DNA from 3 places in the Shewanella sp. SM73 genome. Region 1 is predicted to be linked to each of the others. Evidence: predicted binding sites of a transcription regulator. Region 1 holds the regulator's gene; each other region holds the start of a gene.

What was found. The regulator NrdR, encoded in region 1, represses ribonucleotide reductase genes. The targets are predictions, from matches to a motif close to AAACACNANATNTNGTGTTT.
Region 2: the regulator NrdR is predicted to act here: its motif matches at 9,422-9,441, upstream of nrdA (class 1a ribonucleoside-diphosphate reductase subunit alpha).
Region 3: the regulator NrdR is predicted to act here: its motif matches at 6,938-6,957, upstream of nrdD (anaerobic ribonucleoside-triphosphate reductase).

The regions. Positions count from the first base shown of each region.
Region 1 covers NZ_JAKKRY010000006.1:17,094-28,116, forward strand. Annotated here, with positions in the region: gene ribD (bifunctional diaminohydroxyphosphoribosylaminopyrimidine deaminase/5-amino-6-(5-phosphoribosylamino)uracil reductase RibD) at 1-673, opposite strand, end outside; gene nrdR (transcriptional regulator NrdR) at 793-1,242, opposite strand; gene glyA (serine hydroxymethyltransferase) at 1,447-2,700, opposite strand; gene ettA (energy-dependent translational throttle protein EttA) at 2,890-4,557, shown strand; gene L5M51_RS10405 (LysR family transcriptional regulator) at 4,745-5,686, opposite strand; gene L5M51_RS10410 (MBL fold metallo-hydrolase) at 5,968-6,891, shown strand; gene L5M51_RS10415 (DsbA family protein) at 7,080-7,772, shown strand; gene L5M51_RS10420 (nuclear transport factor 2 family protein) at 7,775-8,245, shown strand; gene L5M51_RS10425 (metallophosphoesterase) at 8,533-9,735, shown strand; gene L5M51_RS10430 (substrate-binding periplasmic protein) at 9,983-10,777, shown strand; gene L5M51_RS10435 (efflux RND transporter periplasmic adaptor subunit) at 10,988-11,023, shown strand, end outside.
Region 2 covers NZ_JAKKRY010000003.1:356,272-367,294, forward strand. Annotated here, with positions in the region: gene ansA (asparaginase) at 1-824, opposite strand, end outside; gene sppA (signal peptide peptidase SppA) at 962-2,809, opposite strand; gene L5M51_RS06860 (NADPH-dependent 2,4-dienoyl-CoA reductase) at 2,975-4,993, shown strand; gene yfaE (class I ribonucleotide reductase maintenance protein YfaE) at 5,310-5,735, opposite strand; gene nrdB (class Ia ribonucleoside-diphosphate reductase subunit beta) at 5,774-6,904, opposite strand; gene nrdA (class 1a ribonucleoside-diphosphate reductase subunit alpha) at 6,979-9,267, opposite strand; gene L5M51_RS06880 (HAD family hydrolase) at 9,771-10,442, opposite strand; gene ubiG (bifunctional 2-polyprenyl-6-hydroxyphenol methylase/3-demethylubiquinol 3-O-methyltransferase UbiG) at 10,444-11,023, opposite strand, start outside.
Region 3 covers NZ_JAKKRY010000001.1:88,733-99,755, reverse strand. Annotated here, with positions in the region: gene L5M51_RS00450 (carbon starvation protein A) at 1-596, shown strand, start outside; gene L5M51_RS00445 (VF530 family DNA-binding protein) at 779-1,162, shown strand; gene L5M51_RS00440 (FlxA-like family protein) at 1,332-1,787, shown strand; gene L5M51_RS00435 (hypothetical protein) at 1,840-2,787, opposite strand; gene ribA (GTP cyclohydrolase II) at 2,845-3,459, opposite strand; gene L5M51_RS00425 (YibL family ribosome-associated protein) at 3,733-4,089, opposite strand; gene nrdG (anaerobic ribonucleoside-triphosphate reductase-activating protein) at 4,204-4,665, opposite strand; gene nrdD (anaerobic ribonucleoside-triphosphate reductase) at 4,789-6,906, opposite strand; gene L5M51_RS00410 (hypothetical protein) at 7,168-7,857, opposite strand; gene L5M51_RS00405 (MarR family winged helix-turn-helix transcriptional regulator) at 7,977-8,465, opposite strand; gene L5M51_RS00400 (NADP-dependent oxidoreductase) at 8,612-9,622, shown strand; gene rssA (patatin-like phospholipase RssA) at 9,757-10,704, opposite strand; gene L5M51_RS00390 (DEAD/DEAH box helicase) at 10,955-11,023, shown strand, end outside.

The sequences.
Region 1 (11,023 bases):
TGTCTTTTAAGCTGCCAAGTTCCTGATAACGCACATTGAGCGAGGGAACATCGGCTAATACGGTTTCAATCCCTGTGATCAGCGCACAAGAACGTAAACGTAATCGCTGCACGTCGCGGCGAGATTCTGGACCAGTTATCCATTTAGACACACCGTTAGACAGCGCAGTTTTACCATCGAGACTCGCAGCCAATTTGACTGTAACTCTGGGTAAACCCGATTCCATGCGCTTCATAAAGCCTAAATTCAAGGCATAGGCTTCATCGCGATGTAATCCCACATCCACTTCAATACCGGCATCGCGCAGCATTTGAATGCCACGACCACCTACTTGCGGATTAGGATCTTCCACCGCGACCACCACACGTTTAACGCCAATATTGATCAGCGCCAAGGCGCAGGGCGGCGTGCGGCCATAATGGCTGCAGGGCTCTAAAGTGACATAGGCCGTTGCGCCGCGGGCGCGTTCGCCAGCCATACGTAGCGCATGCACTTCGGCGTGGGGCTCACCCGCTTTTTGATGATAACCTTCACCAATGATTTGGTTATCTTTAACGATAACGCAGCCCACACTGGGATTGGGCCTCGTGGTGTAAAATCCTTTGCGCGCCAATTGAATTGCGCGGCTCATCATTTGGGTATCGAGTACGGACCAACTTATGTTCAAGCTCATATTCAACCCTGTTGTTAAAGGTTCCGGCTTTCACCAGTCTTACAAACCTGTCTTTTAAATTTGTGCTTTCACGCCAATCGCTCGTAAACGTCTGCCTTATCGGCGACAAAACTCAATGACTACTTTTGCAGCTTGGCGATGGCTTCACCAAATTCAGACACGTCTTCAAAGGCACGGTACACGGAAGCGAAACGAATGTAGGCGACTTTATCTAGGCTCATCAATTGCTCCATCATTAAGTTACCGACCATTTCTGACGGCACTTCCCGCTCGCCAGTGGCGCGCAGAGTAGACTTGATTTTGCTCAGCGCTTGCTCGATTTCATCCATAGACACGGGGCGTTTTTCAACGGCGCGCAACATGCCACCTTGGAGTTTTTCTTCATCGAAGGGTTGGCGTGAACCATCGCGCTTAATCACCCTAGGCATGACTAATTCGGCGCCTTCGAAGGTGGTAAATCTTTCATGGCATTCGGTGCATTCTCGGCGACGGCGCACTTGGTGGCCTTCTGCCACTAATCGGGAATCGATGACTTTAGTATCTGTCGCGCTACAAAATGGACAATGCATTGAGCCTCCTGCCAGTGAATGGTGGTAAAGCGTTAATGGCTTTACCTGTTAAATCTCGGCCAAACGCTATGAATTTAAGCCTAAGATTTTACCAATAAAAATGGCCGCGAGATGCGGCCATGGGATTTTATCCTATTTATGGGCTGAGGTTAACCACCTGATGCTTGTTAGGCTCAGCACCACAAAAAGGAGACTATTTACAGATTAGCCGTAAACAGGGAAACGTGCGCAAAGTGCCAATACTTGGCCTTTAACACGCTCAATCACAGCAGGATTGCTTGCATCATCAAGGATGTCACAAATCCAGCCAGTCAGCTCTTTCGATTCCGCTTCTTTAAAGCCGCGGCGCGTAATCGCCGGCGTACCGATACGCACACCTGAGGTCACAAAGGGTGAACGTGGATCATTTGGCACTGAGTTTTTGTTCACGGTAATGTTAGCGCTACCTAAGGCGGCATCGGCTTCTTTACCCGTTAAGTCACGACCAATCAGGTCAACTAGCATTAAGTGGTTGCTGGTTCCGCCAGAGACGATTTTGTAACCGCGCTCAAGGAACACTTCAACCATAGCTTTAGCGTTGTTAACCACTTGCTGTTGGTAAACTTTAAATTCTGGCTCTAGGGCTTCTTTGAACGCCACCGCTTTACCTGCGATAACGTGCATCAATGGGCCACCTTGACCGCCAGGGAATACCGCAGAGTTCAACTTTTTGTACAAGTCTTCATCATCAGCAGCAGATAGGATCACGCCACCACGAGGACCCGCTAAGGTTTTGTGAGTCGTAGATGTCACAACGTGTGCGTGTGGTACTGGGTTTGGATAAACGCCCGCAGCAATAAGACCGGCAACGTGTGCCATATCGACAAATAAATAAGCACCGATTTTGTCTGCGATTTCACGCATTTTTGCCCAGTCAACGATACCTGAATAGGCAGAAAAACCGCCGATCATCATCTTAGGCTTGTGTTCTAAGGCAATACGTTCCATCTCGTCGTAGTCAATTTTGCCAGACTCGTCGATACCGTAAGGAATGATGTTGTACAGTTTGCCAGAGAAGTTAACCGGTGAACCGTGGGTCAAGTGACCACCATGAGCTAAGTTCATGCCCAGTACGGTATCGCCAGGTTTTAACAATGCCATGTAAACTGCGCTGTTTGCCTGTGAACCTGAATGAGGTTGTACGTTAGCGTAAGTTGCGCCAAACAGTTCTTTCGCACGTTCAATCGCTAAGGTTTCAACTACGTCCACATACTCACAACCACCATAGTAACGCTTGCCTGGATAGCCTTCAGCGTACTTATTGGTTAACTGTGAACCTTGCGCTTCCATCACGCGTGGACTGGTGTAGTTTTCAGAAGCAATCAGCTCAATATGCTCTTCTTGACGCAGAGTTTCATTCTGAATTGCCTTAAACAGTTCCGGATCATAATCTGCGATATTCATATCTTTTTTCAGCATTGCTTACTCCAGCTGCCAATTCTTATAGGTAGGGTTGCGCGGTATTCTACTCGGAACGCGGTCACAATCCCAGTATTTGAAACATGAAATTCCTGCAGAGAGTGCTTGAACTTGGCTCATTGTCGAGTTGAGTTCGGCGCGCAATCGAGTAGAATTAGCCGCATCATTAGTCACTTAAGATAGAGAAAAATGGCTCAGTTTGTTTACAGCATGCTGCGGGTGGGTAAAATTGTTCCGCCTAAGAAGCAGATCCTTAAAGATATTTCTTTAAGCTTTTTCCCCGGCGCCAAAATTGGCGTACTCGGCCTCAACGGTTCAGGTAAGTCGACACTACTGCGCATTATGGCGGGTATTGACACCGAAATTGAAGGTGAAGCGCGCCCAATGCCGGGATTGAAAATCGGTTACCTGCCGCAGGAACCTAAACTCGATCCGAATCAAACCGTGCGTGAAGCGATTGAAGAAGCGGTAGCAGAGGCAAAAAATGCCCTGACTCGCCTCGATGCCGTTTACGCAGCCTACGCCGAGCCGGATGCCGATTTCGACGCCCTTGCAAAAGAGCAAGGCGAACTCGAAGCCATTATTCAAGCCCAAGATGCCCATAACTTAGAGTACGTCCTTGAGCGCGCCGCCAACGCACTGCGTCTGCCAGATTGGGATGAAAAAATCGAAGTGTTATCCGGTGGTGAACGTCGCCGCGTAGCGATTTGTCGTTTGCTGCTTGAAAAGCCAGAAATGCTGCTCCTGGACGAACCCACCAACCACTTGGATGCTGAATCTGTGGCTTGGCTTGAGCACTTCCTGCAGGAATATGCTGGTACTGTGGTCGCGATTACCCATGACAGGTACTTCCTCGACAATGCCGCTGGCTGGATTTTAGAACTCGACCGCGGTGAAGGTATTCCGTGGGAAGGTAACTATTCTTCATGGCTTGAGCAGAAAGATGCCCGTCTGAAGCAAGAATCGGCTACCGAAAGCGCTCGCCAAAAGACCATTGCCAAGGAATTGGAATGGGTACGTCAAGGCGCGAAAGGCCGCCAGTCTAAAGGCAAGGCCCGTATGGCACGCTTTGAAGAACTGAACACTAACGATTACCAAAAACGTAACGAAACCAACGAGCTGTTTATTCCGCCCGGACCTCGTTTAGGTGACAAGGTTATTGAAGTGAATAACCTGACCAAATCTTACGGTGACCGCGTTTTGATCGACAACCTGTCGTTCTCTGTGCCTAAGGGCGCGATCGTCGGCATTATCGGTGCCAACGGCGCGGGTAAATCGACCCTGTTCCGCATGTTATCCGGCGCAGAAAAGCCAGACAGCGGCAGCATTGAGCTGGGTGATACTGTGCAACTGGCCTCGGTTGAGCAGTTCCGCGATTCGATGAATGATAAGAACACCATTTGGGAAGAAATTTCCGGTGGTCAAGACATCATGCGTATCAACAACATGGAAATTCCGAGCCGCGCCTATGTAGGCCGCTTCAACTTCCGTGGTGGCGATCAGCAAAAAGTTATCGGCACTCTGTCGGGTGGTGAACGTAACCGAGTGCATTTAGCCAAACTGCTGCAAGCGGGTGGTAACGTCTTATTACTCGACGAACCCACCAACGACTTAGACGTTGAAACCCTGCGCGCACTGGAAGAAGCGATTCTGGAGTTCCCTGGTTGCGCTATGGTTATTTCGCATGACCGTTGGTTCCTCGACCGTATCGCGACCCACATTCTGGATTATCGCGACGAAGGACAAGTGAACTTCTACGAAGGTAACTACACAGAATACTCGGCATGGTTGAAAAACACCTATGGCGCCGATGTGGTTGAGCCACACCGCTTGAAATACAAGCGCATGATAAAGTAAATCTAGAATCTAGAATCTAGAATCTAGAATCTAGAATCTAGAATCTAGAATCTAGAATCTAGACAAGTGTAAATCTGAGGAGTTTAGCTCGAAAGGGTTAAGCTCCTTTTTTATGGCATCCAGTTACGCTATGAGTGCCGTAGACTTTGGCGCTATTTCAAAGGTGCTATTTCAAACTGAAACTATTTCAATTCAAGCTGGCAAAGTAGGCCACCAGCATGTCCATCATCACCCTGAGTGCAGGCTGCATGTGTTTGCGGGATTGATACACGCCATACACACCGAGGGACTGAGGTTTAAACTCAGTTAATAAAGGCACTAGCTGACCCGAGTCTAAATAGGGTTTCGCCGCCCAAACAGGCTGCATAGCAATTCCCTCACCCGCCAGCGTGGCATTGAGCACCACCATGGAATCATTGGCGCTAAAATTCCCATTCACAGGCACATTAAACGCCTGGCCTTGGTTTAACGTAGGATCGGAGTTCAGCGCTTGAGCCTGTTTTGCACCTACATCGGTTTTATAAAAGCGCCACATCACATCGCCAAAATAGGAATAGGTTAAGCAGTTGTGCTGAGTTAAATCCTCGGGATGCAGCACGGCGGCGCGCGCGGCAAGATAACTCGGTGCGGCGCACACCACAGACTCACACTCCCCTAAGCGCCTAGCAATAAGATTGGGATCGAGTTCATTGGTGATGCGAATAGCCAGATCAATCCGCTCGGCGACTAAATCGACGGTTTGGCTGCTCACGTGGAAATTCACACTCGCCTGCGGATAACTGGCTAAGTATTGGCGCACCACGGGCGCTAAAATCTGATGCGCCAAAAACTGGGAGCAACTAATACGTAGTAATCCCCGCGGAATCGCCACAGCGGCATGGCTTACCGCAGGCACTTCGTTAGCCAGTTCGAGCAGCCGATGACAATAGTCCAGCACTTGCTCACCCGCTGGCGTTAAGCTGAGGCTACGCGTCGAGCGATGCAATAACCTAGCACCAGACCATTCTTCCATTTCGCTCAAGTAACGGGTCACCATAGAACGCGACATATCTAAGGCATTGGCGGCGCTGATCATGCTGCCGCGCTCGACAATAGTGACAAACACTTTAGCCGCTTCGAGTCTATCCATGATTTATCTCCACTCGCGTTAAATCAATAACGTTTAATCACTCACTTTCAAATCACTCGAAGGTTCACTCGCGTACCCACATAACTAAGTAACTAGTAATTAAGAATGCAATAGTACACGCAGCTATTCGTCCGATTAATGCAACAAACATGGGCAGATACTCGCATTTATCTATTGATTTTTGCAACCTATACTTAACTCACTTTTGCAGCAGCTGCAAATCAATGAATGCTAAATCGAACCTTTTACTCTTTCACCCTGTGACTATAAGTGAGCCCCAAATGAACACATCAACCTATGCAATACGTAACACAGTTAACGCCACATTGAAGGCCTCGTCTAAAATCAGCCTAGCCGCCACCTTGTTGCTGGCAGGGCTTAGCGCGGTCAATGCTGCGCCATTGCAAGTGAGCCATTTTAATCCGGGCGAAAACAGCATCTTTGCCGTGTCATCGAGCTTTATCAGCGGCGAACACGAAATGATGCTAGTCGATGCACAATTTCAAAATAACGATGCCCAAAAATTGGTCGACACCATTAAGGCCAGCGGTAAAAAGCTGACTCAGGTGTATATCAGCCATAGCGATCCTGATTTCTATTTCGGCTTAGCCGTGATTAAAAAGAATTTCCCCGATGCACAAATCGTCGCGACTCAAACCACTGTCGATGCTATTAAAGCCTCAATGGAAGGCAAACTCGCCTACTGGGGGCCGATTTTAAAAGATAATGCGCCAAGCGAATTAGTGTTACCTAAGGCGATTCACAGTGACACTTTTACTATCGACGGTGAGCAAGTGATTATCAAAGGTTTTAATGATAAACACCCTAAACACACTTTCCTGTGGGTGCCATCGGCAAAAACTATAACAGGTGGCGTGGAAGTATTTGATAACACGCATGTTTGGATGGCTGACACTCAAACTGCCTCTGAGCGTCAGGAATGGTTAACCCATTTAGATGCAATGGAAAAACTGCTGCCAACCACAGTGATCCCAGGGCACTATTTAGGCAAAGCGCGATTTAATACCCACGCCATCTGTTTTACCCGTAAATATGTAAAAGCCTTTGAAATCGCGGCAAAAGCCTCGAAAGATTCAGCCGAATTAATCCAAAAGATGCTGGCGCTATACCCACAAATGCCAGCCGATGCAGGGCTTGAGATCAGCGCCAAAGTTTACATGGGCGAAATGACCTGGCCTATGTAAGCCTAGTCATACCTATCTAGGCGATTAGATACAAGCATTTAAGTGCAAATAGTTAAAGACAGGCACGTGAGCGATTGCGTGCCATTTTTTAGCTAAATAACGGTACCAACCTAACTATTTTAATCGATGTTCTCAAAGGGCTTAAGTCGCTAATGTCGCGACGAACTTAAGCCAAAAGGTTTAACACTATGACTCAGCCAACAGCTCATCCAACTAGCACAACCAGCAGCACAGCAACGGCCAAAGAGCGCACTCTGCACGCCATTATCGACCCTTTATGTGGTTGGTGTTATGCCGCAGCGCCTTTACTCGATGCCGCCGCAAAAGCAGGCTTTACCATTAAGCTCCACGGCGGCGGTATGCTCACAGGCCCAAGACGTAAACAAATCGATGCTAACTGGCGCGACTATGTTATGCCCCACGATCTGCGTATTGCCGAGCTAACCGGACAACCTTTTGGGGAAAACTATTTTGATGGTCTGCTGCGCGATACCACAATCGTACTCGACTCGGCGCCTCCTATTAAAGCCATGCTCGCAGTCGATGCTATGGGTGGCGACAGTTTGGCCTATCTACACTCAGTACAACTGGCCCATTACCGTGATGGTCACAGCGCCAGTGATGAAGGTAATCTCGCAAGCTTAGCCGCTGAACTTGGGCTCGACCCTATGAGCTTTGCGCAGCATTATGCCCAAGGTGAAGACAAGCTATATGAGCATATTGTTGAATCCAGAGCATTACTGAATCTGATAGGTGCCCAAGGTTTCCCTTCGATGGCTATAGAGGATAATAACGGCAACATCACCGCCATTAATATCAACCGCTTCTACGGCCAACCCGCCCAGTGGTTAAGCCATCTTGAAACACAGTTTGAGTCGTAATCATGCCAACGCTTAATGGTGTTCCAACAAGCTCTTTAGTGAGTGAGCCTGCTCAGTTAAATCTTATCGAAACAGCAAGGCAAACTGATGCGAATCTTGCACTTGTCAAAAGTACTTACGAGGGACACAGCTCTGCCGAAAATGCCAAAAATCTTGAGCATGCACTGGCAAATGACGCACGCTGGACAGAGGCGGTAGGTTTTCCCTATGCGGGCACTTACGTAGGCTTTAGCGCGATAGCCACCAAGGTGTTCGCCCGCCTCGAAAAAGAATGGGATAACTATCGCGTCGATATCGAAGACTATGTTGCCCAAGGCGATAAGGTTTTTGCCTTCGGCACTTATTCAGGAACCTATGTCAAAACGGGCAAGCATTTTAGCGCCAGAGTCGCCCACTTATGGAAGATACACAGCGGCAAAATCGTCAGTTTTGAGCAGTTTGTCGATAGTCATACCGTCGTCAATGCCATGTAACGGTCAATATCATGTAACTGAAGTCATGATATTGAGACATGAAATAACTGAATAGTGAGGTGGGCAAGTTTAATTTAGCCCGCCTCGTGACTTGTCGACCCTAAGCCTTATCCGTATGATTTAGTGTTTTCAATATGTTGAGCACTTGACATTAAGTACTTAAGATTAAGCGTTTAAAATTGAACACTTGAGATTAACTTCGTAAAGTTACACATTCGAAGACTCATCAACTCAAGTGTCTAAAATGACAGAATGAATAACTAAAACAAGAACAAGGATGCGGTCTAATGCGAATCAATTCGATGCCAGTCGGGGCTCACCCAATCACGCTATCTATGACGCGACTTAGCCGAGCCAGCCAATGGATACTCAAGCAACAGAGAAAATTCACGCCCCTGTTATGGCTTGTCACCGCACTCCCCTTTACCTCACTGGCGTTGACCTCATTAGCGGCCAATGCAAGTGAAGCCGAGCTAGAGCTAAAAATTCAAGAAAACAGCGTCACCGATGGCCCTTATGTGTTTTTAGATGACACTCAAAAGGACACTGCCTATTGGATTTGCCAAAGCGAGCTAAAACAAACAAGGATTGCGAAGGCGCAGTTAACTCGCCCTACCAATTGCGGTGAATTACCCCAACCGCACCTTCATACACAAGCTGTCACGGTTGAGCCAGATACCTTCACCCAGGTCAGAAAAATTGTCGCCCTTAGCGATGTACACGGCCAGTTTGATGTAATGATTAACTTGCTAAAAGCCCATCAGATTATCAACAAAGATAACCACTGGGCCTTTGGTGACGGCCATATGGTGATGACGGGCGACATGTTTGACCGTGGTCATCAAGTCAATGAAGTATTGTGGTTTTTATATTCCTTAGACCAAGAAGCCCAAGCTGCGGGCGGACGCTTACATCTACTCATGGGCAATCACGAGCAAATGGTGTTTCGCGGCGACTTACGCTACGTCAACGAACGCTACCAAGTCGCGGCCGATTTACTCAAACGCAGCTACGATGCGCTCTACAACAAAGACACCGAAATCGGCCAATGGCTTCGCAGCAAACATACCTTAGTCAAAATCAATAATATCTTGTTTATGCACGGCGGCATCAGCCCTGAATGGGTCGAGCGTAAATTACATATCAGCGATGCTAACCAATTATTTCGTCAGCATTTAGATGATAAAAAAGCCGATTTGAAGCAAGACGATTTACTCAACTTTTTGTTTTTTACCAATGGTCCAACTTGGTATCGTGGCTACTTTAAAGATGAACTGAAAGAGTCGGATATCGATAGCATACTGAGCTATTTCAAGGTCGATCATATCGTCGTAGGGCACACATCGCAGGAACAAGTACTTGGGCTTTATCATAATAAAATCATTGCGATAGATAGCAGTATTAAGAATGGTAAATCCGGTGAGCTGTTACTTATCGACGCCGGCAAACTCCGCCGAGGTTTGTATCAGGGTGAGCAGGTTTCGCTATAACCTGCCTCACTAATATCTTTTGCCCCAATACGTGCATGAGCTAGCGCCTTAATCCACGAATGCGCTGGGGCAATAAGGCATGAATAAGCAAGGGTAAAACGGGCGCCCGCCATGGATCTAAATCGGCATAACACTCAATCGTATGGCTCTCAACATTCACCCATCTTAATATCCATAAGTTCGCCTGTTCTAATTAACTCTGACTATACTCAAGCCAAGTGCGACTCACCTAAGTGCTGGAGTAGAAATGGGGAAGAAATTACTCACATTATCTAGCTTTTGCTTGTTTCTATTCAGCTTCTATCCCCCTGCATTTGCGGGCAGGGAACTCCAATTAGTCGCCACTAACTATCCTCCTTTTTATGCCGATGCTTTACCTGAACAGGGCGGCGTTGCGCAAGTCGTCAAAGAAGCTTTTAAACGCAAAGGTTACACTGCCAGCCTCAAGTTTTATCCCTTCGCCCGCGCGGCTTTACTCGTTAAAACAGGCCAAGCTGATGGCATCATTGGGCTCTGGTATCGTAAAGAGCGCGAGCAATGGGCCCAATATTCTGCGCCTATCCAACCCGTACAAATTGTGTTTTACAAACGTAAAGATTCACCGCTGAGTTTCAGTCAACTTTCAGATCTTAAACCTTTCACTATCGGTATAGGTCGCGGTTACGCTAATCCACCAGAAATCTTCGCCGCGGGGCTCACCACAGAGGAAGGAAATTCGGATGAGATGAATCTCAAAAAGCTGTTTTTAAAGCGTATTGACTTAGTCTTGATTGGCCATAACTTAGCGAGGTATTTAATTAAAAAAGGACCAAGTGAATATGAGGGTGCCTTTGAGCAAGTCGGCCCACCCATAGCGACTGAGGTATTTCATTTAGGGATCTCTTTGGCTGTAGCGGATCATCCGCAGTTAGTGACGGATTTTAATCAAGGTTTAGAGAGTATGCGCCGCGATGGACGATTAGCGGCAATTTTAAGCCAATATCCTCAGGTTGAAACGACTCAAGCGCCGATTGAAAAAACGCGAACTGAAGTCCATCCCTAAAATCCGTCCAGCTTTTAAAAAGCAATAACAGCACAAAAAAACAGCAAAACTCTCGTTGAATTGTGCTCAATGCTCAAAAAACACAATTTCTTTCATTTTCGTTCGCTTACCTTTACAAACTTTTACCCAACTGGCGTACGTTATTCACTAGAATAGCGCCATTAGAGCGATTACCTTTTTAAACTGCCTTTGCGCGAGATAATAATTACAATGAAAAAAACCATTATTGCCATTGCCCTGCTTGCG
Region 2 (11,023 bases), on a different contig from region 1:
TGGAAACATTGGGTTAGATTCACCAGCACTATGCCACGTTCATCTGCTTGCCTTAAGGTTTTGAGTAAGGCGGCATCCTGCGGTGCGTTACCCACACCAAATGTCAGCAGTATGAGGGCTTTAACTGGCTGTTGCAGAATGTTCTCAAAAATCTGTGTCGATATCCCAGGATACAAGGTCACCACACCGACAGGTTGTGGGCTGATATGAGCGACTTCTAATGGGGTATCGTTGGCTACCGTGATTTTGCCTGCGCGTAGATTGATTTTGATCCCCGCCTCAAGCAGTAGTGGGAAGTTGGGTGAGGCGAAAGCATCGAAACCGTCGGCATGGGCCTTAGTCGAGCGATTGCCCCTAAAGAGTTTGTTATTGAAGAATAAACACACTTCAGCGACTGGATAATTCGCCGCTATATAGAGTGAGTTCAATAAATTGGTTTGGCCGTCTGAGCGTAGCTGGGCGAGGGGAATTTGCGAGCCCGTCACTATCACAGGTTTTGACAAGCCTTGCAGCATAAATGACAGTGCCGAAGCCGTGTACGCCATGGTATCTGTGCCGTGAAGGATCACAAAGCCATCGTACTTATCGTAATTGGCTTGTATATCGTCGGCGATCATCTGCCAATCGGTTGGTGCCATATTGGAAGAGTCGATAAGCGGGCAGTATTCGTGGATGACGAATGCCGGCATTTCTTCATGGTAAAACTCAGGCATAGATTGTACGCACTGAGTTAGGAATCCCGCGACGGGGACAAAGCCGTTATCGGTCTTTTGCATACCGATGGTGCCGCCAGTATAGGCAACATAAATGGAGCGTTTAGTCATTCTTGTCGTTTTCTTAGCTTCAAGTGGCCGAATTATACGATTTTACTGACATAAACCCAATAAAAAAGCCCGGAGATCCGGGCTTTGTCTTTGTCATCATCTTGAAGTTGCGAGCTGCAACCTAGACGCTGGCAGATTTAGTTCATCATATTGCAAGTATCACAGTAGATGTAGACGTTATTTGGATCATCAAAAGAGGTTAACGTTTTCAAACTGCTAGTCCACTGTTGTAGCATTTGCTCTAACATCGATGACTGACTTAGTGAGGCGGGCAGGTAGCTCGATACTGAGGCAAACATCTGCTGCATGAATTTTTGTTCGGGTGTCAGCTCTTGTTCGATGACGCGGGTGTCAAATAGCGTCATATCCGCGAGTTTAGCGGCTTTAGCAATCGCCTCATCTAAATCACCCAGTTCATCGACTAAGCCAAGCTCAAGAGCCTTTTTACCGCTCCACACACGGCCCTGAGCAATCTTATCGACTTGTTCTATGGTCATCTTACGTTCTTTAGCGACCAGGGAGATAAAGTCCGAATAGCCGCGTTCAATATGACGTTGGATAATTGCTTCAATCTGGGGGGAAAGTGTGCGGGTAACAGATAATCCTGCCCATTCTGAGGTCGATACGCCATCGGTATGCACGCCTATACTGGCCAATGAATCTTCAAAGGTAGTGATCATACCAAAGATCCCAATCGAACCCGTGAGTGTTGTTGGTGTTGCGAAGATATAGTCGGCACTGGCTGAAATCCAGTAACCACCGGATGCGGCTAAACTGCCCATGCTCACAACCACGGGTTTACCAGCTGCTTTAAGTGCCAGTAATTCTTGACGAATTTGCTCAGAGGCAAAGGCGCTACCGCCAGGGCTATCAACACGTAATACTAAGGCTTTAATGTGCTTATCAAAACGTGCCTTACGTAGCAGTTCGGCGGTGCTTTCTCCGCCAATTTGGCCCGCAGGTTGAGTGCCGTTCAAAATTGTGCCACTTGCCACAATAATACCAACACTGTCTTGCTCTACAAAGTTGGGTAATGGTGTCACTAAGGTCAAGTAATTATAAAAACTGACTTGCTTGAAACTGTCACCACTGCTGGCTTTTCCTACGGTTTCTAGCATGGTTTTACGAAAATCTTCTGTGGTCGCTAGGTTATCAACCCATTTCATGTTGATTGCCATTGTGGCTGAATCGCCATTGGCTTTATCGAGTTCTGCCAAATAAGTGGTTGCGTCGGGCACCAGAGAATTCGGTTCGATATTACGATTGCCTGCAACCGTTTGTGTGTAGCTTTGCCATACATCGGCTAACAGTGCACTACTGGCTTCCCGCGCAGCATCTGACATATCGTCACGTATGTAGGGTTCAACCGCAGATTTAAAAGTCCCCACGCGGAAAATATGCGCTTTGACTTTGAGTTTTTCTAAGGCCGATTTGAAATATTGGTTGTACATACTCAGGCCATCAAGTGAGACACCGCCTTGGGGATTGAGGTAAATGGTGTCGGCAAAACTGGCGAGGAAATATTGATTTTGCTCGTAGTAGTTGCCGATGGCGATGACTTTTTTACCGCTCTCTTTAAAGCGATTGAGTGCATTGCCGATAGATTGTAGTTTGCTGATCCCAGCACGTTTAAGATCGACCAGGTCGAGCACTAGTACGCTAATACGTTGATCTTGCGCTGCATTGTCAATGACATAAAGCACATCAGCGAGTAGGATTTCACCATCGGCGTTGGCATTTTGGCCTTGTTTGAATGCGGCTTCTAAGGGATCGACTTGTTGTTTCTGATCGACAATAGAGCCTGCTAAATTAAGCACCAGTGCCGAATTATCTTCAACTTGGATATCTTCGCTACTGCCAATGGAGATAATGATCGCGGCTAAGAGTCCAAAAAAGATTAGATTGAGGATGAGTTTACGTGTCCCGTTCAGGGTGTGCCAAATAAACAAACATATTCTCTTGAAAAACGATTGGTTAGCGGACATCTGCCACTCCTTTATAAGTCCAATCTGCCAATGCTAACTGAAAATGGCGCTACAGGCTAAACACAATTGTAAAGGATTTTGACTGATGGCCTCGATCCAACGGTTGAGCTTAGATTTGACACAAGGTATGCTGATTTAAATCACTTGTTTTAAAAGGATGTTTGAATGTCGTTTCCCCATTTATTAGAACCCTTAGATCTGGGATTTACCCAGCTCAAAAACCGTGTGCTTATGGGCTCAATGCATACAGGTTTGGAAGAAGAAAAGGGCGGATTTGAGAAACTGGCAGCGTTTTATAAAGAACGCGCTTTGGGCGGTGTAGGTTTGATTGTGACGGGCGGTATTTCCCCCAATCTTCGTGGTCGCCTTACGCCCCATGCCTGTCAGCTGAGTTTTCCTTGGCAAGTGGGTAAGCATCGCGTGGTAACGCAGGCGGTGCATGAGGCTGGCGGTAAGATCTGTATGCAAATTTTGCATGCGGGACGTTATGGCTATCATCCTTTTTCCCAAGCACCAAGTAAGATTAAGTCACCCATTACACCTTTTACGCCGTCTGCTATGTCTAGTCGCCAAGTGCGCTCGACCATTAAGGATTACGCCAGTTCAGCCGTCCTTGCCAAGAAAGCGGGTTACGATGGTGTTGAGGTGATGGGATCTGAAGGCTATTTGATCAATCAGTTTGTCAGTGCGCGCACCAACACCCGCACCGATGAATGGGGCGGTGTGTTTGAAAAGCGGGCGCAATTCCCAATTGAGATTGTTAACGCGATACGGGCAAAAGTTGGTAAAGATTTCATCATTATCTTCCGTTTATCCATGCTCGATCTGGTGGATAACGGTTCGACTTGGGATGAAGTAGTGCAACTGGCCCAGTGGTTAGAGCAAGCTGGTGTGTCCATTCTAAATACGGGCATTGGCTGGCATGAAGCGCGAGTACCGACCATTGCGACAAGCGTGCCCCGTGGCGCCTTTGCGTGGGTGACAGAAAAGCTCAAACAATCTGTTGCCGTTCCCTTAATTGCGACTAACCGCATTAACACCCCTGAGATTGGTGAGCAGATTATCGCCTCTGGTCAAGCTGACATGGTGTCGATGGCGCGGCCTTTCCTTGCTGATCCTGAGTTTGTGAATAAGGCTGCGGCGAACACGCCGGAGCTTATCAACACCTGCATTGGCTGTAACCAAGCTTGTCTTGATCATACTTTTTCCCTCAAGCGCGCAACTTGCTTAGTGAATCCTCGCGCCTGTTATGAGACTGAAATCAACTTCTTACCCACAGCCAATAAAAAGCGTATTGCGGTGATGGGGGCAGGCCCTGCGGGCATGGCGTTTTCTGTTTATGCCGCTATGCGAGGCCATCACGTTGTCTTGTTTGAAGCGAAATCTGAGGTGGGTGGTCAGTTTAATCTCGCCCGTAAAATCCCTGGGAAAGAAGAGTTTAACGAGACTATTCGTTATTTCATTAACCAAATTAAGCTGCATAAGGTGGAGCTGAGATTAAACACTCGCCTCGATGCCAGTGTGCTGGCGACGGAAAAGTTTGATGAAGTGGTAATCGCCTCAGGCGTTGTGCCGCGTGATTTAGTCTTACCCGGTTTTGACGACCCACGGGTGGTCGATTATCAAAAAGTGCTCTCGGGTGAAGTGACTGTCGGTAACACTGTGGCCTTGATTGGCGCTGGCGGTATAGGGTTCGATATGGCGCACTTTTTGTGTGAGCGCCAGTCGAGCACCTTGAACCCCGATAAATGGCTACAACAGTGGGGCATAGATAAAACTTACCAGCATGCGGGCGGCCTAACTGAACCCCATTCCGACAATACTGATCATCGTAAGGTGTTTTTACTGCAACGTAAAACGTCGAAGATGGGCAAAGGCTTAGGTAAAACTACCGGCTGGATCCACCGTCTTGTGCTTAAGCAACATGATGTGAAGATGAAAACGGGCGTGAGTTACGATAAGTTTGATGAGGCAGGACTGCATATTCGCGTGGGTGAAACCGCTGAAGTGCTGGCCGTCGATAACGTCGTTTTGTGTGCTGGTCAAGAATCGAATCGCACGTTAGTGGATGAGATGAAAGCGACGGGCCTGCCTGTGCATCTGATTGGTGGCGTAGATGTCGCGGCAGAGCTTGATGCTAAGCGTGCAATCCGCCAAGGCGCTGAACTGGCAATGCGTTTATAGAAAGTCGATAAGCCATACGTTTTAAGCGTTAAGTATTCAATTTTAGATCCTGAAAGCCTGAACCTGTGTTCAGGCTTTTTTGTTTTAGTTTGTTTTAGTTTTTTTGTGTGAATGCATTGAAAATAGAGGGAAGGGAGAATAGTGAGTTTTAAAACGTTTGGTATCTAATGGCGCGGATTGAATAAGGCTGTATTGAAAGGGGCTGTTTGTCTTAAAGCTACTCTTTGTTTAAGAGCTCATTTTTGTTTTAAAGCGATTTTGGGTTTTAACGCCACATCTTGTTTAAAGCAGCTTATTGAACAATCGAGTCTTGCCGTTATGAGTCTTCAAACACTGCCTGTTTCTGCGTGCGTGTGTCACTTGCTACATTTTGTGTTTGCTTTGGCTTAGCCAAACTGGTTTTATTCTGATTCGATTGACACGCATAGGTGACCACAGCTGCACCTTCAGGTGATAGATCCAGCTCTAAATCTTCGGTTGGAACACAGCAGCAGGGCAAACATTCATCATGTTTGAGTTCGGCTAAGGGTTCGTTTAAGTAGCTGACTTTTCCGCTGATGACGCGTGTTTTGCAGGCGCCGCAGAAACCGTTGCGACATTCTGAGAAGATTTTAACTTTTTTAGCTTCGAGCGCTTGCAGCAAGGTGCCTTGTTGCTCGGTAAAGAGCAACACAGGTTGACCTTGAAGGCGCACGATCGGCGCCTTCGCAAACAGGTTTTGTGGCCGTTTTTTTGATGTCACTGTTTTAATGCCATTTTGTAACGTCACTTTTAAGTGTCTTATAGATCGAAGTCGAGGAACTCATCACCATCAACCGCGGAGTCGATTTGGCCGACAAGGTATGAAGAGACTTCAACTTCCTGTGGTGCAACTTGCACTGCATCGCTTTCTAACCAGTTTTTCATCCAAGGTAATGGATTGGTTATTTCTGGGTATGGTTGCGGTAGATTCACCGACTTCATGCGTTGATTAGTAATAAACTCAACGTATTGGCACAGGATCTGTTCATTCAAACCTATCATAGAGCCGTCTTTGAATAGGTATTTTGCCCATTCTTTTTCTTGCTCTGCGGCTTTGAAGAATAAATCGAAAGCTTCCTGTTGGCATTCTGCAGCAATTTCACCCATTTCTGGATCGTCTTTACCGCCTTGCATGATGCTTAAAATATGCTGAGTGCTATTTAAGTGTAAGGCTTCATCACGGGCGATTAAGCGAATAATTTTCGCGTTACCTTCCATGAGCTTACGTTCAGCAAAGGCAAATGAGCAGGCAAAGCTAACATAGAAACGAATAGCTTCTAGGGCGTTGACTGACATCATGCATAGGTACAAGGCTTTTTTCAGGGTGCGGGTATTGACTATGACTTCTTTGCCATCGATAACATGGGTTCCTGCACCGAGTAAATGGAATATCTGAGTCAGTTGGATCAAGTGATCGTAATAAGCGGCGATATCGGTCGCACGGCTTAAGATTTCTTTGTTCACGACGATATCGTCGAAGATCACTGAAGGATCGTTAACGATATTACGAATGATGTGGGTGTATGAGCGCGAGTGAATCGTCTCAGAGAAAGACCAAGTCTCAATCCAGGTTTCTAATTCAGGCAGTGACACCAGCGGCAAAAAGGCCACATTGGGCGAGCGGCCTTGAATCGAGTCGAGTAGGGTTTGGTATTTCAGGTTCGAAATAAAGATGTGTTTTTCATGATCAGGCAATGCACCGTAGTCAATCTTATCGCGACTGACGTCTACTTCTTCTGGGCGCCAAAAGAAAGATAACTGCTTTTCTATCAGTTTTTCGAACACTTCATATTTTTGTTGATCGTAGCGCGCCACGTTGACCGATTGACCAAAAAACATAGGTTCACGGGTGGCATCGTTGGGTGTTTGACAGAAGGTAGAGTAGGCCATGGTGCTATTTTTCCAATGGATAGGGATCCACTAAATAGGGATCCCTATAAAACCGTTAACGTTAAAGTTAAAGACTAGATTTTACATGCGCCGCCGGCGCAACCGTCATCTTCTTTCTCTAAATTGGTGATGTCATCGTGTGAATCCGACGCACCATCGCGAGTGTTATGGTAGTAAAGCGTTTTAACACCTAACTTGTAAGCATTGAGCAAATCTTTCAGCAGGGTTTGCATGGGTACTTTACGGCCTTCAAAACGTGAAGGATCGTAGTTAGTGTTAGCCGAAATCGCTTGGTCAACGAATTTCTGCATAATACCCACTAGCTGTAAGTAACCGTCGTTGCTTGGCATTTTCCACAGCAATTCATAGCTATCTTTCAGTGTATCGAAATCTGGTACCACTTGTTTTAGCTGACCGTCTTTGCTCGATTTCACGCTGATAAGGCCACGTGGTGGCTCAATACCATTGGTCGCATTGGAGATTTGCGACGAGGTTTCTGAAGGCATTAATGCCGATAGCGTCGAGTTACGCAGGCCATATTGCTTGATATCGCTACGCAGTGATTCCCAGTCTAAGTGCAATGGTTCGGTACAAATTTTATCTAGGTCACGTTTGTAGGTATCGATTGGCAAAATACCTTGAGAGTAAGTGGTCTCGTGGAATAACGGACACGCACCTTGCTCTTTGGCTAAGTTCATTGAGGCTTTCAGTAAATAGTACTGAATCGCTTCGAAGGTTCTGTGGGTTAAAGCGTTCGCACTACCATCGGAATACTTCATGCCATTTTTCGCTAAATAGTTAGCGAAGTTGATCACGCCTATGCCTAAGGTACGGCGATTCATCGAGGCGATTTGCGCGGCTTTGATAGGGTAATCTTGATAGTCCAATAGATTATCCAGTGCGCGTACGGCGAGGTCGGCTAATGGCTCAATATCAGATAACTCTTTGATAGAACCTAAGTTAAGTGCTGACAGCGTACAAAGCGCGATTTCACCTTCTGGATCATCGATGTTGTTCAATGGTTTAGTCGGCAGGGCGATTTCAAGACACAGGTTAGACTGTCTGATCGGCGCGACTTTTGAATCGAACGGGCTGTGAGTGTTGCAGTGATCCACGTTCTGAATGTAGATACGGCCCGTTGAGGCACGCTCTTGCATCATCAGTGAAAACAGTTCAACGGCTTTTATCGTTTTCTTACGAATGCTGCTGTCTTGCTCATATTGCAGATATAAACGTTCGAATTCGTTTTGATCTTCAAAGAAAGCATCGTACAAGCCAGGTACGTCAGATGGGCTAAATAAACTGATGTTTTCGCCTTTGATCAGACGTTGATACATGACTTTGTTCAACTGCACACCGTAGTCTAAATGACGGATACGGTTGTCTTCGACGCCGCGGTTATTTTTCAATACCAGCAGAGATTCGACTTCTAAGTGCCAAATAGGGTAGAACAGGGTCGCAGCACCGCCACGCACGCCGCCTTGAGAACACGACTTCACTGCGGTTTGGAAATACTTATAGAAAGGTAAACAACCTGTGTGGAAGGCTTCACCACCACGGATTGGGCTACCTAAGGCGCGAATACGACCGGCGTTAATCCCGATACCCGCACGTTGGCTGACGTATTTCACGATAGACGAAGCGGTCGCGTTGATAGAATCTAAGCTGTCACCACATTCGATCAGTACGCAAGAGCTAAATTGACGCGTTGGGGTGCGCACCCCGGCCATAATTGGCGTTGGCAGCGACAGTTTAAAAGTTGATACCGCGTCATAGAAATCTTTAACGTATTTCAGGCGCGTCTCTTTTGGATAACGGGCAAACAAGCAAGCCGCAACCAAAATGTAAAGGAACTGCGCGCTCTCGTAGATTTCGTGGCTCACACGGTTTTGAACTAAATACTTGCCTTCAAGCTGTTTTACCGCAGCGTAGGAAAAATCCATATCGCGCCAATGGTCGATATAGGTATCCATCACATCCAGCTCTTCGCGGGTGTAATCTCTTAAAATGTGTTGGTCGTATTTACCCAGCTCAACCAATTTAGTCACGTGAGCATACAATGCGGGCGGCTCAAACTGACCGAAGGCCTTCTTACGTAAATGAAACACCGCTAAACGGGCAGCAAGGAACTGATAGTCCGGTGATTCTGGAGAAATTAAATCCGCCGCAGCCTTGATAATGGTTTCATGGATAGCTTCGGTTGGGATGCCATCAAAAAACTGTAGGTGTGAGCGAAGTTCAACTTCCGAAACAGAAACGTTTTTTAATCCCTTGGCTGCCCAAGTAATTACGCGGTGTATTTTTTCGAGATCGATATTCTCACGATCGCCACAGCGTTTTGTGACTGTCATAGTGCTATTCATTTGGAGATAGGCCTTGGTTCTTATATGTATTTAGGTGAGCAAAATCACCGTACGTATCCTTGTAAAACAATCAATAATCGTCCCTTAAATACAGCTGACTGGTTAAAAACGAGTCAATTAAGCGGCGAGCTTCTAGTGTGTCTGATTGTTACCTATACACAAGATATGGTGTTTTAAATTATATGGGATACAAGATAGTGAGGTTTGCCCCTATTTGCAAGTCTGAATTCAGGGGACATCTTGTGGATAACGTGAGGATAAACTTTTGCGTTAGTAACGACTAACCTTGAAGCTCAATTTCAGGTTAGCGTGTCAGACTCATGGGGAATTTTTAGGCGATCTTTTTCTTTAGATCGCGATCGCTCACGAGTGCCGATCTTTTATGCGCCTGACTTTTTCCGTGGGTCATAAATAGTATGCTGACACACTGATGTCCGTCAGTGAAGTTACGTATTGGATGCCTTATTCGTGAGCATTGTAGGCGCTGTTTTTGGTTGATATTGTTAAGCCAATGCTTCGATTAGTGCTTGATGTAGCTCAGTTGGGTTCGCAAAATGCGCGTGCGCTGGCCATTGCAACGGCTTGTCGTTCACGCCCAGATAACCCCATAGGGCCACGCCGCCTAACATGCCAGCAGCCTTGGCCGCGAGCAAATCTCGCTCGGCATCTCCAAGATACAAAATCTGCTCTGGAGCACAGTTCAGTTGTTGTGCGCCTAACAGCATAGGTGCAGTGTGGGGTTTTGGGTGTTTTGTAGAATCGCCACTGATGATAACGGGCATACGCAAGTGTAAATTCAGTTTTCGCAATAAGGGACGGGTAAACCGGGCTGGCTTGTTGGTGATCACCCCAAACGGCAGCTGAGTTAACTCGAGCCAGTCGAGTAATGCCGCTATGCCTGTAAATAGCGCACAGTGATCGCCATTAATGCGCTGATAGTGGGCGAGCAGTCCTTGCTGTACTTGAGATCGAAGATCTTCTGCCGCATCAGGGATCGCGGCATCGACTAAGGCAAAACTGCCGTGGGATGCGGCGTAGCGCATGGCCGCTAACGGCTGCGCGGCGATGCCGACGTCTTGAAGACTTAAATTGAGGGCCTGCACCAGATCCGGCGCGGTATCGGCTAAGGTGCCGTCGAGATCGAACAGTACGCCTTTGATCTGTGCCAGACTCATATTAATCAACCTTACGCGTCGCAATCATGTAATTCACATCAACCTTAGGCGTGTACTTAAAAATGCCCGTCAATGGGTTGTAGCTTACCCCTAAGGCATCGGTACAGATAAGATCGGTATTATCTACTAGTTCAATCAGCTCTGAAGGCTTAATGAATTTTTTATGCTCGTGGGTGCCAACCGGCAGCATTTTTAGCAAATATTCCGCGCCTAAAATGGTGTGCACGTAGGATTTAATGTTGCGGTTGATGGTGGAGAAAAACACATGACCACCGGGTTTAACCATGTCACAGCAAGCCTTGATCACAGATTGTGGATCGGGTACATGTTCGAGCATTTCCATGCAGGTCACCACATCGTAATAGGCTTGATGATCTTGGCTGTGGGCCTCGGCGGTATTTTTTACATAATTAATGCTCACGCCCGTTTCGAGAGCATGTAGGCGGGCGACTTCTAAGGGCTCATCACCCATATCTAAGCCATCAACCTCGGCGCCGATGCGGGCCATGCTTTCAGACAATATGCCGCCACCACAGCCGACATCGAGCACTTTCTTGCCGAAAATACCGCCTGCGGTTTGA
Region 3 (11,023 bases), on a different contig from region 1:
CTTACTTTGGCGGAGTTGAAGGGTTAAGTGCGGGTATGTCAGGTAACCCTGCCAACGTCGTCTATGAGGCCTCTACCGGTCTGTTAGGCGCTATCGGTGGCTTTATGGCTATCCTAGGGGTGATTATTCTGCCGATTACCTCAGGCGATACGGCTTTCCGCTCTGCGCGTTTGATTTTGGCTGAATTTTTCAATATGCCACAAATCTCACTACCAAAGCGCTTAGTGTTAGCTCTCCCACTGTTTGTTATCGGCGGCATATTGACCCAAGTGGACTTTGGTGTGATTTGGCGCTACTTCGGTGTAGCAAATCAAGCCACTGCAGTATTAATGCTGTGGACGGCTTCGGCTTACCTGCTACGACATAACAAACTGCATTGGATTGCGACAATTCCAGCGATGTTTATGACCACTGTGGTTATCACCTTCCTACTGAACTCGTCAACCTTAGGTGCCGGTTTACCTATGACGGTATCAACCATAGCGGGCATAGTCACAACCTTAGTGATTACAGCACTCTTGATTGTGAAAACCAAAGGTAAAGGCGAAATTGATTTACCGGTTGAAACTGAGCTTAAAGAGACAGTCAAAGACTAGTCAAACAATTCAAATGACCAACCTAAAACAGGCGCTTTATTGCGCCTGTTTTGATCATACTGCTCCACCAATAGCAGCTATCACAGGTTTAAGCTAGCAAGGTATTCAAGCTTGACTCGATACCATTCCACACTGTATCAGGCATACAAAACTGCTATACTCCCGCCATAGCACATTGCAACATGCATAATATGAATCAATCGAATAACCCGCTCCACGGCATTAAACTGGAAACGATCATCACTTATTTAGTCGAGAAATACGGCTGGGAAGAATTAGGTGAAAGAATTAATATCCGCTGTTTTACCCACGATCCCAGCATCAAATCCAGTTTACGTTTTTTGAGAAAAACAGAGTGGGCGCGGGATAAAGTCGAATATCTTTATTTAAGAGCCAATAAATTACCCTTGCCGCCACCCAAAGCAGACTCTAGTCAAACGGCTAAGAAGCCTGCGGCAAAAATTGCGACGAAGAAAACCAATCAAACTCCCCCTGACAAGTCAGCTAAAAGCGATAAACCTAACACAGATGACAAAGTAAATAGCCATATTTGGGGTAACAGTTAATCTTCGCCCTCTGCAGCCATAAAACGTGAACAGCCCTCACTTAAGGGCTGTATTGTCATCAGCAATATCACGCTCTTTGCCAAATAAGCCAAAAATTAGCTTCAGTTTTCCAATTAATGGCCGATAGCAATTTGAGTATCAACACAGTTTGCATCTAATGGAGTATGGAATGAGCATTAATGGAATAAACAGTGCCACAATCGGCTCAGCTTTCACTCCGGTATCGGGCGCATATATCGCAGCAACTCCTGCCACAACAAAAACGGCGACTAATGAATCGACTGCAGATACGCAGGATACTCAAGACACAGTCTCCATTTCTTCAGCTGGCCGCGCCGCATTGTCCGCAGATGTAGGTGCCCCTTTAAGAGACAATGCTGCAGCCAAAAAAGATGGAATAGAAAACGATGCGTCAGAAGAGCCCATGGCGTTAATCGACCAACAGATCCAGAAAATAAAGGAGCAGATCAAAGCACTACAAAAAATGCTGGCCAAACTTAAAGGAGATGACTCTGAGGTTGCGGAGCAACAGCGTAAGTTAATCCAAGAACAAATAATGCAGCTAAGTAGTCAAATAGCGACCTTGACTGATAAGAAGATGCGCGACGCGCAAAAGTCAGCTTAGACAAAATAACTGACCAATAGTCTTTGTAATACAGCCCGTAATGGATGATAACCTAGATAGGAAAGCTAAACATTAAACGCCAAACATTGAGCCCATCGCCACGACGATAACTGAATCCGATGCGATCAACACTCAATAATTCACCGCCTAACGGCTTAGAAAAGGCAAGGGAGAAGCCTGCCTCATAGCTGCCAGAAACAATAGTATCTTGCTCTATCTCGCTAATAAATCTAAGTTCATTGAAATACCAATAGCCTACGGCAAAGATCCTTGGTTGCACCTGCAGATCCCACCATTGCCAGCGTGGTGCTAACCCTAAATCAACACCTGTTTGTAGTACTGCAAATTGATCAGAAAACTTACCATAGTGCTCGCTGTACCCAGCAAAGCGTAATCTCGATACCCACACAGCATCCTGCCCTGCTAAGGTAAAGTCATACAAGCTACTGATCCCTGAGGCGATAATAGCAACGTTATCGTTTTTATCGAAATTAGTACCAAAACCGATATCTAAATACCCTTCCATTCGAGTATTTTCGCTCGCCTGCCAATGATGCTCAAAACCTGGGGTAACTGTCATAGTACCTATCGACGACGGCAACTCACCTTCAGTGATATCTTTGGCTAAATAATCAAAAAAGCCAAAGGAGATAGGTAACCGTAACCAAGTTTGGCTACCGCTATCTTTCTTCAAATCAAAGCTTAACGGAATGCTAACGACGGTGGCATTTTGGTTTGCAGCGCGGTAAACGCCAGTGCCAAGATAACTACCAAAGGCGTAAACAGAATTTGGATTAGTGCTAGTTTCTATCGGATTACTACCATTAGCATTACTATTCGGTGCATGATTGATAGAAAAGCCGGGATCATCCGCTTGAGATGCAGATATGAATGTATTTGTAGCGGAAATACTATCGGCAAAGGTGGTAGGAATAACGCTCAGTAATGCCAAGCACATTAGCGACAAGCTTAATAGCAACCGACTGAAACAATGGCTCAATTGACTTAAACCTTCCTCATTTTTAACTCAATCGGTCGACTCATCATGATGACAAAACTACTTCTTTTCATCCATAAAATGATATTCAGACATCATGTGTCCAAGCTCAGTGGATTTAGTTTTTAAGTACGCTTCGTTATAACGATTTTTACCAACTTGCAGTGGTACGCGCTCAACCACTTCGATGCCAAACTCCTTCATCGCTTTCACTTTACGCGGATTATTGGTCATCAAACGCACATGCTTCACCCCTATCTGTTCCAGCATAGGCTTGATCATGTCGTATTTACGCATATCCGCTTCGAAACCGAGTTGCTCGTTGGCTTCAACCGTGTTAGCGCCTTTATCTTGCAGCTCATAGGCGCGAATTTTATTCAGCAAACCAATGCCACGGCCTTCTTGGCGTAAATAGAGGATAAAGCCACTGCCCGTTTCCGCAATATTTTGCATGGCTGCTTGTAACTGAAAACCACAGTCACAACGCAAGCTAAATAAAGCATCGCCGGTTAAACACTCGGAATGAATACGGCCCAACACAGGTTCATCCGCACTGAGCGTACCGAATGTGAGCGCAACATGCTCTTTACCTGATTCGGTATCTTCAAAACCATGCATGGCAAACACGCCCCAAGGAGTGGGTAACTTTGACGTCGCGACATATTTTATCGACATACTTAACCTTAACGACAACTCTCATTCCATGAGACGAATAAGATCCCTAGAAACAAAACGAGGATTAGGCACTTAGCCAACTAAGCGCATTATTCTAAAGTGTTTTCGAACAATCCAGAAATACTTTAGTGTTTTAATCAACTAAACCAAACATGAATGTCTTTTCGATGGGCAGCACGAAGGAATGGATTAAAACGAAGCAGTGCATAAAATACAAGGAGCACAAACACGCGATCGACACTCGATCCCGTGCCAGTGACATCCTATCCCACATTAAAATTTTGCGGGAGCGTATCCAGTAACTTCCGTTAGCCCCATTTCACGGCCAATAGCAGTCATAGGGTGGATTACCACAAGCCCTTTGACAGACTTTTTCAGTTTGCCCATGTCTGCTTGTTCCGCTTTTGTCAAAGCACGATGGAAAGGCAAACCTTTGATATCTGACCCTTGCTTATTCAATAAGCGGGTTTGTTGCCCTTTCACACTGCCGATTTGCTTAGTGACCGCAGCGATTTCGCGTTTGAACTGGGCAATAATGACGTCATCGCCTCTTTGTTCAGCCGCAGCAAGTTTACGACGAAATTTATCTAATTTATCGTTAAGCTGCTGCAGTTCTTGCTTTAAATTCATTCTGTTACCTTAAATTACCTAAGTTAGCCACAGTAAAATCTTAGCCTGATTATGCTAGCGTCTGTGTCAAGGCCTGAGATTATAGCAGCAAGTTACAGATCCTCGTTACCGCTTTTATAACAAACGAATGATCTGATTGCTGCTACCGCGAAAGACAAGACTCGGATCGGCAAGACTTTGTTCAAATTTTCCGTCCACCAGCACATCAATATAGGCCAACACGGCGCGCTGTTCATCACTCAACTCATCGAGCACATAACCTGTCCACAGCCAAATATCTTTACCCGAACACTCAGTCTTGACTCGTTTGACGAGCGTCAAAATGGCACTGAGATTGACAGGCAATAAAGGATCGCCGCCCGAAAGCGATAAACCACGGCGCACAATCCGCTTATCATTAAGATCGGCAATAATCCTATCTTCTATCGTCCTATCAAACACATGCCCAGAACGGGGATCCCACGTGCTTTGGTTGTAACAACCCCGGCACTGGTGCTCACAACCAGAAACAAACAAGGTCGCACGCGTACCAGGACCATTGACCACATCGATAGGGAAATACTGATGGTAATTCATTGATGGTCACTCACAGTGCATTTCATCTTTTAACATTGGTACTTACCCCATGGCACCATTGATGCCACGTGATGCCACGTGATGCCACGGAATAAGTCTAACAGGCAGAATAAGGTAATAGTGTTACAAGTGTTTGATCCTGCGTTTTACTTCTTCTTGCTTGCCATAATTAAAGGGCCGCGCATCTGGGCTGCCTAAGTAACCGCACACACGGCGCGTCACAGAGACTCGACTAGGTTCATGATTGCCACACTTAGGGCAAGTGAACCCTTTACTGGTACAACTAAATTCGCCGGTAAAGCCACAGTCGTAGCATTCATCAATTGGCGTGTTAGTGCCATAGTAAGGCACGCGGCTGTAGCTATAATCCCAGACGTTTTCCAGCGCTTCGAGGTTATGCTGCATATTGGGATATTCACCGTAACAAATAAAGCCGCCGTTGGCGATAGCGGGATATGGCTGTTCAAAATCAATTTTATCGTAAGGATTTACGCTTTTTTCCACATCGAGGTGGAAACTATTCGTGTAATAGCCCTTGTCCGTCACCCCTGTGACTAGCCCAAATTGCTTCGCATCCAGTTTACAAAAACGGCTGCAGAGACTCTCACTTGGCGTGCTATACAGACTAAAGCCATAACCTGTTTCGGCCTTCCACGCATCGGTAGCCGCTTTAAGATAAGCTACAATAGCAACGGCTTTTTCCCTTAATTGTGCATCATCAAATACATGGGTTTGGGTGCCATAGAGTGCATTCATGGTTTCATGCAAGCCAATGTAACCGAGTGAAATTGATGCGCGGCCATTTTTAAAGATTTGCGCCACATCATCATCAGCGCGCAAGCGTACACCACAGGCGCCTTCCATATAGAGGATAGGTGCCACGCGAGCTTTAACACCGTTCAGTCGCTCAATACGAGTATCCAGTGCTTTACGGGCTAATACTAATCTGTCATCTAAAATGCGATAAAATTCAGCTTCATCGCCATTGGCTTCTAAAGCAATCCGCGGCAGGTTTAAACTGACCACTCCCAAATTATTGCGCCCTTCATGCACAAGCTCGCCATTTTCTTCATAGGTGCCTAAAAAGCTACGGCAGCCCATTGGGGTTTTAAATGAACCAGTCACTTTCTCGACTTGCTCGTAGTTGAGAATGTCGGGATACATGCGCATTGTTGCGCATTTGAGCGCCATCTGTTTTACATCGTAATTGCAATCGCCCGCTTTATGATTAATACCATCGCGAATCGCAAACACTAGCTTAGGGAATACTGCCGTCTTGCGATTTTTACCCAATCCCGCCATCCGCACTTTGAGCATAGATTGCTGAATTAAGCGTGATTCCCACGACGTACCTAAACCAAACCCAAAGGTCACGAACGGTGTTTGACCATTGGCAGTGTGTAAGGTATTGACCTCATATTCCAAAGACTGGAATGCATCGTGACATTCTTTTTCAGTTTGTGCCGTAGCAAAGGCTTTGGCATCGGTGATCTTCCAATTCAGGGCAATTTGGTAATGCTTGTCGTAGCTCTTAGCGACAAATGGCGCTAACACTTCATCGATACGGTTGATAGTTGTGCCGCCATAGATATGACTCGCCACTTGGGCAATGATCTGCGCGGTCACTGCTGTCGCTGTTGAAATAGACTTAGGGGTTTCAATTTCGGCATTACCCATTTTAAAGCCGTGGGTCAACATGCCAGCTAAATCAATCAACATGCAGTTAAACATCGGGAAAAACGGCGAGTAATCTAGGTCGTGGTAATGGATCTCGCCCGCCTCATGGGCAGCGACCACATCCTTTGGCAAAATATGACTCTTGGCATAATGTTTAGCAACTATGCCCGCGAGTAAATCCCGCTGAGTAGGAATGACTTTTGAATCTTTATTAGCATTTTCATTGAGCAAAGCCGCATTGCTTTGCTCAACTAAACCACGGATTTCGAGGTTGAGTTTACTGGTCGCTTCACGGCACACATCTCTGTCGTGGCGGTATTCGATATACACGCGCGCAAGGGACTTGTACGGCCCTTCCATCAGTAAATTCTCAACCGCATCTTGTAGATGGTGGATATCAACTTCAGCTAATGGCGCGACGCTTTGACTGATACATGCTGCCACTGTCGCTGCATAGTCGCCATCCTCTATTCCAACTGAGTTTGCAGCGGCATTCACTGCATCCCTTATCCTTGTTTCATCAAAAGGTGTGCGGCAACCATCACGCTTAATTACGACTGGCATTGTTCAGTTCCTCTCCATCTCGCCTAAAAATTAACACTACATCTAGTGATTTTAAAAGCATAAAACACAATATGTAGAGTATTAGGCTACAATGACGGTAAGGAGTCCATGATCCAGATCATAGTTTTTAGGATGAAATAAAAGAACAAACAAGAACTGCAGCTAGGCCCAATTATCTGAAAATTGCGCCTTGACCTGCTGATTAAACCCAGCTAGTTGAATGCGTGACAATTTGTGTTTATCACGCACTATGGATGTGAATTAACGTTTAGCAAGCGCAAGATAACTACTGAGTTGGCCCGATGCAGATTGATGTGCCCCCATAGATGAAGCAAGTTGCATCATAGATTTTAGCCCCTGCCACTGCTGCTTTTGAGCATCCGTAAGCGGAGGTTCAGAATTCAAATAATCCGTCAATTGGCTAAGGACTTTCGTGGCCTTCTGGGCTAGCACCGGCGACTGAGCATCATCCATATTGGTTAAGACGTTTTTAGCATCAACTAAGGTATTGATAAGAGGATTATTAGGTGATTTTTTAGCTAATGACTTGATTTCATCATCTAAAAAATCTTGCAACGATTGTTTAGTCGGCGTTGTTGTGCTCGGCACTGTAATACCGTTTTTCGATAAACGCTCGAGTTGCACATCCGATAAAATGCCATCTTTTTGTAAGCGCGACACCAATGCGGGAATATCGGCGACGCCAAATTGACCATCAGCAAAAAAATCCTTCGCCATCGATTGAATTTTCTGTGCGCGTTGCGCCCGTGGCGACAGCGCTATCTCATCGGTTTTACCTTTATCGGGTTTGGTAGCATCCGTCTGCGTTTTATTTGTTTCTGTCGTAGTATCGGTTTTAGCCGTGCTCGTCTTTTGGCTATTGGCACCATAGGCATCGGCGATACTGGCACTGCTGCGATTAAGATTAAAGGCATTTAAAATAGAATTCATCGTCAAAAATTCGGCGTCTAAGACTCAATAACGGTTTTAAAGCAAAAACTAAGCCAATCAAGTATTAATCAGTGCAACCCCTGAGTTAATAGCATCACTATGCATAAACCAACTTGTATCTAGGACTGTATATCTTCGATCAAGGCAAGACATTGCCGCCTTAGTAAATCGAGTGCCTCAGCGTCCATCTGCACTTTATCAAGCAAGGTTTGCTTCAAGGCAAGAGCTTCGTGCCTGATACCCTCTCCTTGACTTGTCAGAGTGATCAGCTTTTTCCGCTCATCTTCAACGCAGGCTAATCGCGTAATCAACCCCTTCAACTCTAACCGCTTGACGATGGGCGTTAAGGTTCCCATATCGAGTTTAGTCGCCATTGATAGCTGGGTTTGGCTACAGCCGTTTTGACGCCACAGGGTTTGCATCACTAAATATTGAGGGAAAGTTAACTCGTATGCCTCGAGTAGAGGCCGATAAGCACGCACTAATGCATTGCTCGCAGAATATAACGCGAAACAAACATTATCGGATAAACAGAGTGGATCGCTAGAAGCTTGGCTATGAGTCTGTTTTGTAGCGTCTAGCTCATGTTGAGGTAAGCAATTCTGCACGTTTAAGCGCCTGTCATTTAAACATAACGCTATCTTATCCGATCTGTCCCACCCCATCTAGTTTGCGCGCAAACTATTTGCATTCAATCTTAAAGCCACGTAGAGTTAACATCATTAGTTTGCGCACAAACAAAAGGTGAGTTTTTATGAAGAGTATGACTGAAACCCGTGAGATCCATCTAGCTAGTCGCCCAGAAGGCATGCCTACAGCACAGAACTTTACTTTAGTAAATAAAGCGTTAGCACCACTCGCTGATGGACAAGTGCTGATTAAAAATCTATGGATGTCGGTTGACCCTTACATGCGCGGGCGCATGGTTGATCGCAAGAGTTATGTTCCGCCCTTCGCCTTAAATCAAGTCTTAGAAGGCGGTGCGATTGGTGAAGTTATCGCGTCAAAAAACACCGAGTTCCCGGTTGGTACTAAAGTCAGCAGCATGCTAGGTTGGCGTGAACACGCAGTCACAGATACCGCAGGACTAACAGCTTTACCACTAACTACGCTTGATAGTTCACATTTCCTCGGCGTACTCGGCATGCCAGGCATGACAGCTTGGACAGGACTGGCTCGCATTACAGATTTAAAAGCGGGTGAGACATTGTTTGTTTCCGCCGCCTCTGGCGCAGTAGGTAGTGTGGCTTGCCAAATTGGTAAACTAATAGGTGCCCGTGTTATAGCCTCTGTCGGTTCAGATGAAAAAGCTGAATTATTAAAAAGTTATGGTGTTGATGCGGTCATCAATTACAAGACTTGTGGCAATCTTACCCAAGCGTTGACAAAAGCTGCGCCAGAAGGGGTTGACGTGTATTTTGAGAACGTCGGTGGCGAGCATTTAGCCGCAGCGCTGAGCAATATGAAAGATCATGGACGTATCGCTGTTTGCGGTATGATTTCGCAATATAACAACACAACTCCAACACCTGGCCCTGACAACTTAGCCCTAATTGTAATGCAAAAACTCAAGTTAGAAGGTTTTATCGTATCCGAACATTGGGCGCATTATCCTGAGTTCACCGCAAAAATGGCTCAATGGTTAGCGGAAGGCAAAGTAAAAGCAGAACAAACAATTTATCAAGGGCTTGAACAAGCACCTGATGCTTTTATCGGTCTATTTGAAGGTAAGAATCGCGGTAAAATGTTGGTCAAACTAGCCTAAGTCACCAACAAAGCGGTATAAACATCTCAATATGAGATAGCAAATAGTCGGTATCGCAAAAGTGATACCGACTTTTGTTTATCTGGCAATCAAACGCTATCTATATAAAGCTTTTGACTCTACATTTTGCATCATCAGCCTTTCCAGAGCGCAGCTTCAATCAAGTGGGCGACTTTCTCCACCGCAGCTTCGCCGGCGGCAATCGCCTCATCAGCACGGTGAAACTCCATAGTGCCGATATTTCCCACCTCTGGCACAATACAAATATCTGGTGGATCGCCCATCAACCGCGCCCGCTTATGTCTTTGCTCTAAAATACCCATAGATTGCGACATCACAGCAATCATCCCCGGATTCGATTTAGTGCCGAGTGAAAACTTATCGGTTAGGTTGCTGACATAATCTCGGCCACGGGCGAATAAATCCATAAAGCCCGTTTCTTGTCGCGCTGGCATATCCATTTCAGCTTGGACAGTCCTTTGGCTGGTCATATTCACGGGTAACACTTGGATACGCCCAGAATGATAGCCATATAAATCCACTGCAATCACTACATCAACGCCCATGGCACGGCTGACCGAAACAGGAACAGGATTCACCACAGCACCATCGACTAACCAGCGATCTCCTTGTCTGACAGGGGCTAAAATCCCCGGCATGGAGCAAGAGGCCCGTACCGCTTGCCGTAAATCCCCTTCAGTAAACCAAATTTCCTGACCAGAGTATAAGTCAGTCGCGACGGCTGCAAAGGGACGATTGAGATTTTCAATATTCACATCTCCTATACGTGCATGCAGCACATCGAACACTTTGTCTCCGCCGATAAGCCCGCCCTTACGCCATCGAATATCCATCAAGCCAAGCACGTCCCAACTAGAAAAACCGCGCACCCATTTTTCTAACTCGGGTAAATGATCATGGGCGTAAGCGGCCCCCACTAAAGCCCCTACCGAACATCCAGCCACTTTATCGGGCTTAATACCCATGGCAGCTAAACCATTCAATACACCTATATGTGCCCAACCTTTCGCCGCCCCACTACCCAAGGCAATACCTACCGAAGGGGTTGTTCCGTTAGCCATAAATCATTTCTCCTGTAACTCAATGCAGTACACGATAACGTAAAATCCTGCCATATCCACTGTCAATCGGTAAAAACGACACAATTAAGAGGTTGTAATACCAATGTAAATAAATACAATCAACAGAGCATAAATGGCACTCTTTCTACATCAATCCGTGCATGAAGCAGAGATAATCACCGATGTGGATAGCTGAGCAAGGATGATTAAGGCTATAATCTGCCCTTACTAAGATTTAGGGGATATACCTTTGCAATTTACCGATTTTTCTCTGGACCAGCGTCTGCTTCAAAGCATAAAACATATGGGGATCACAGAA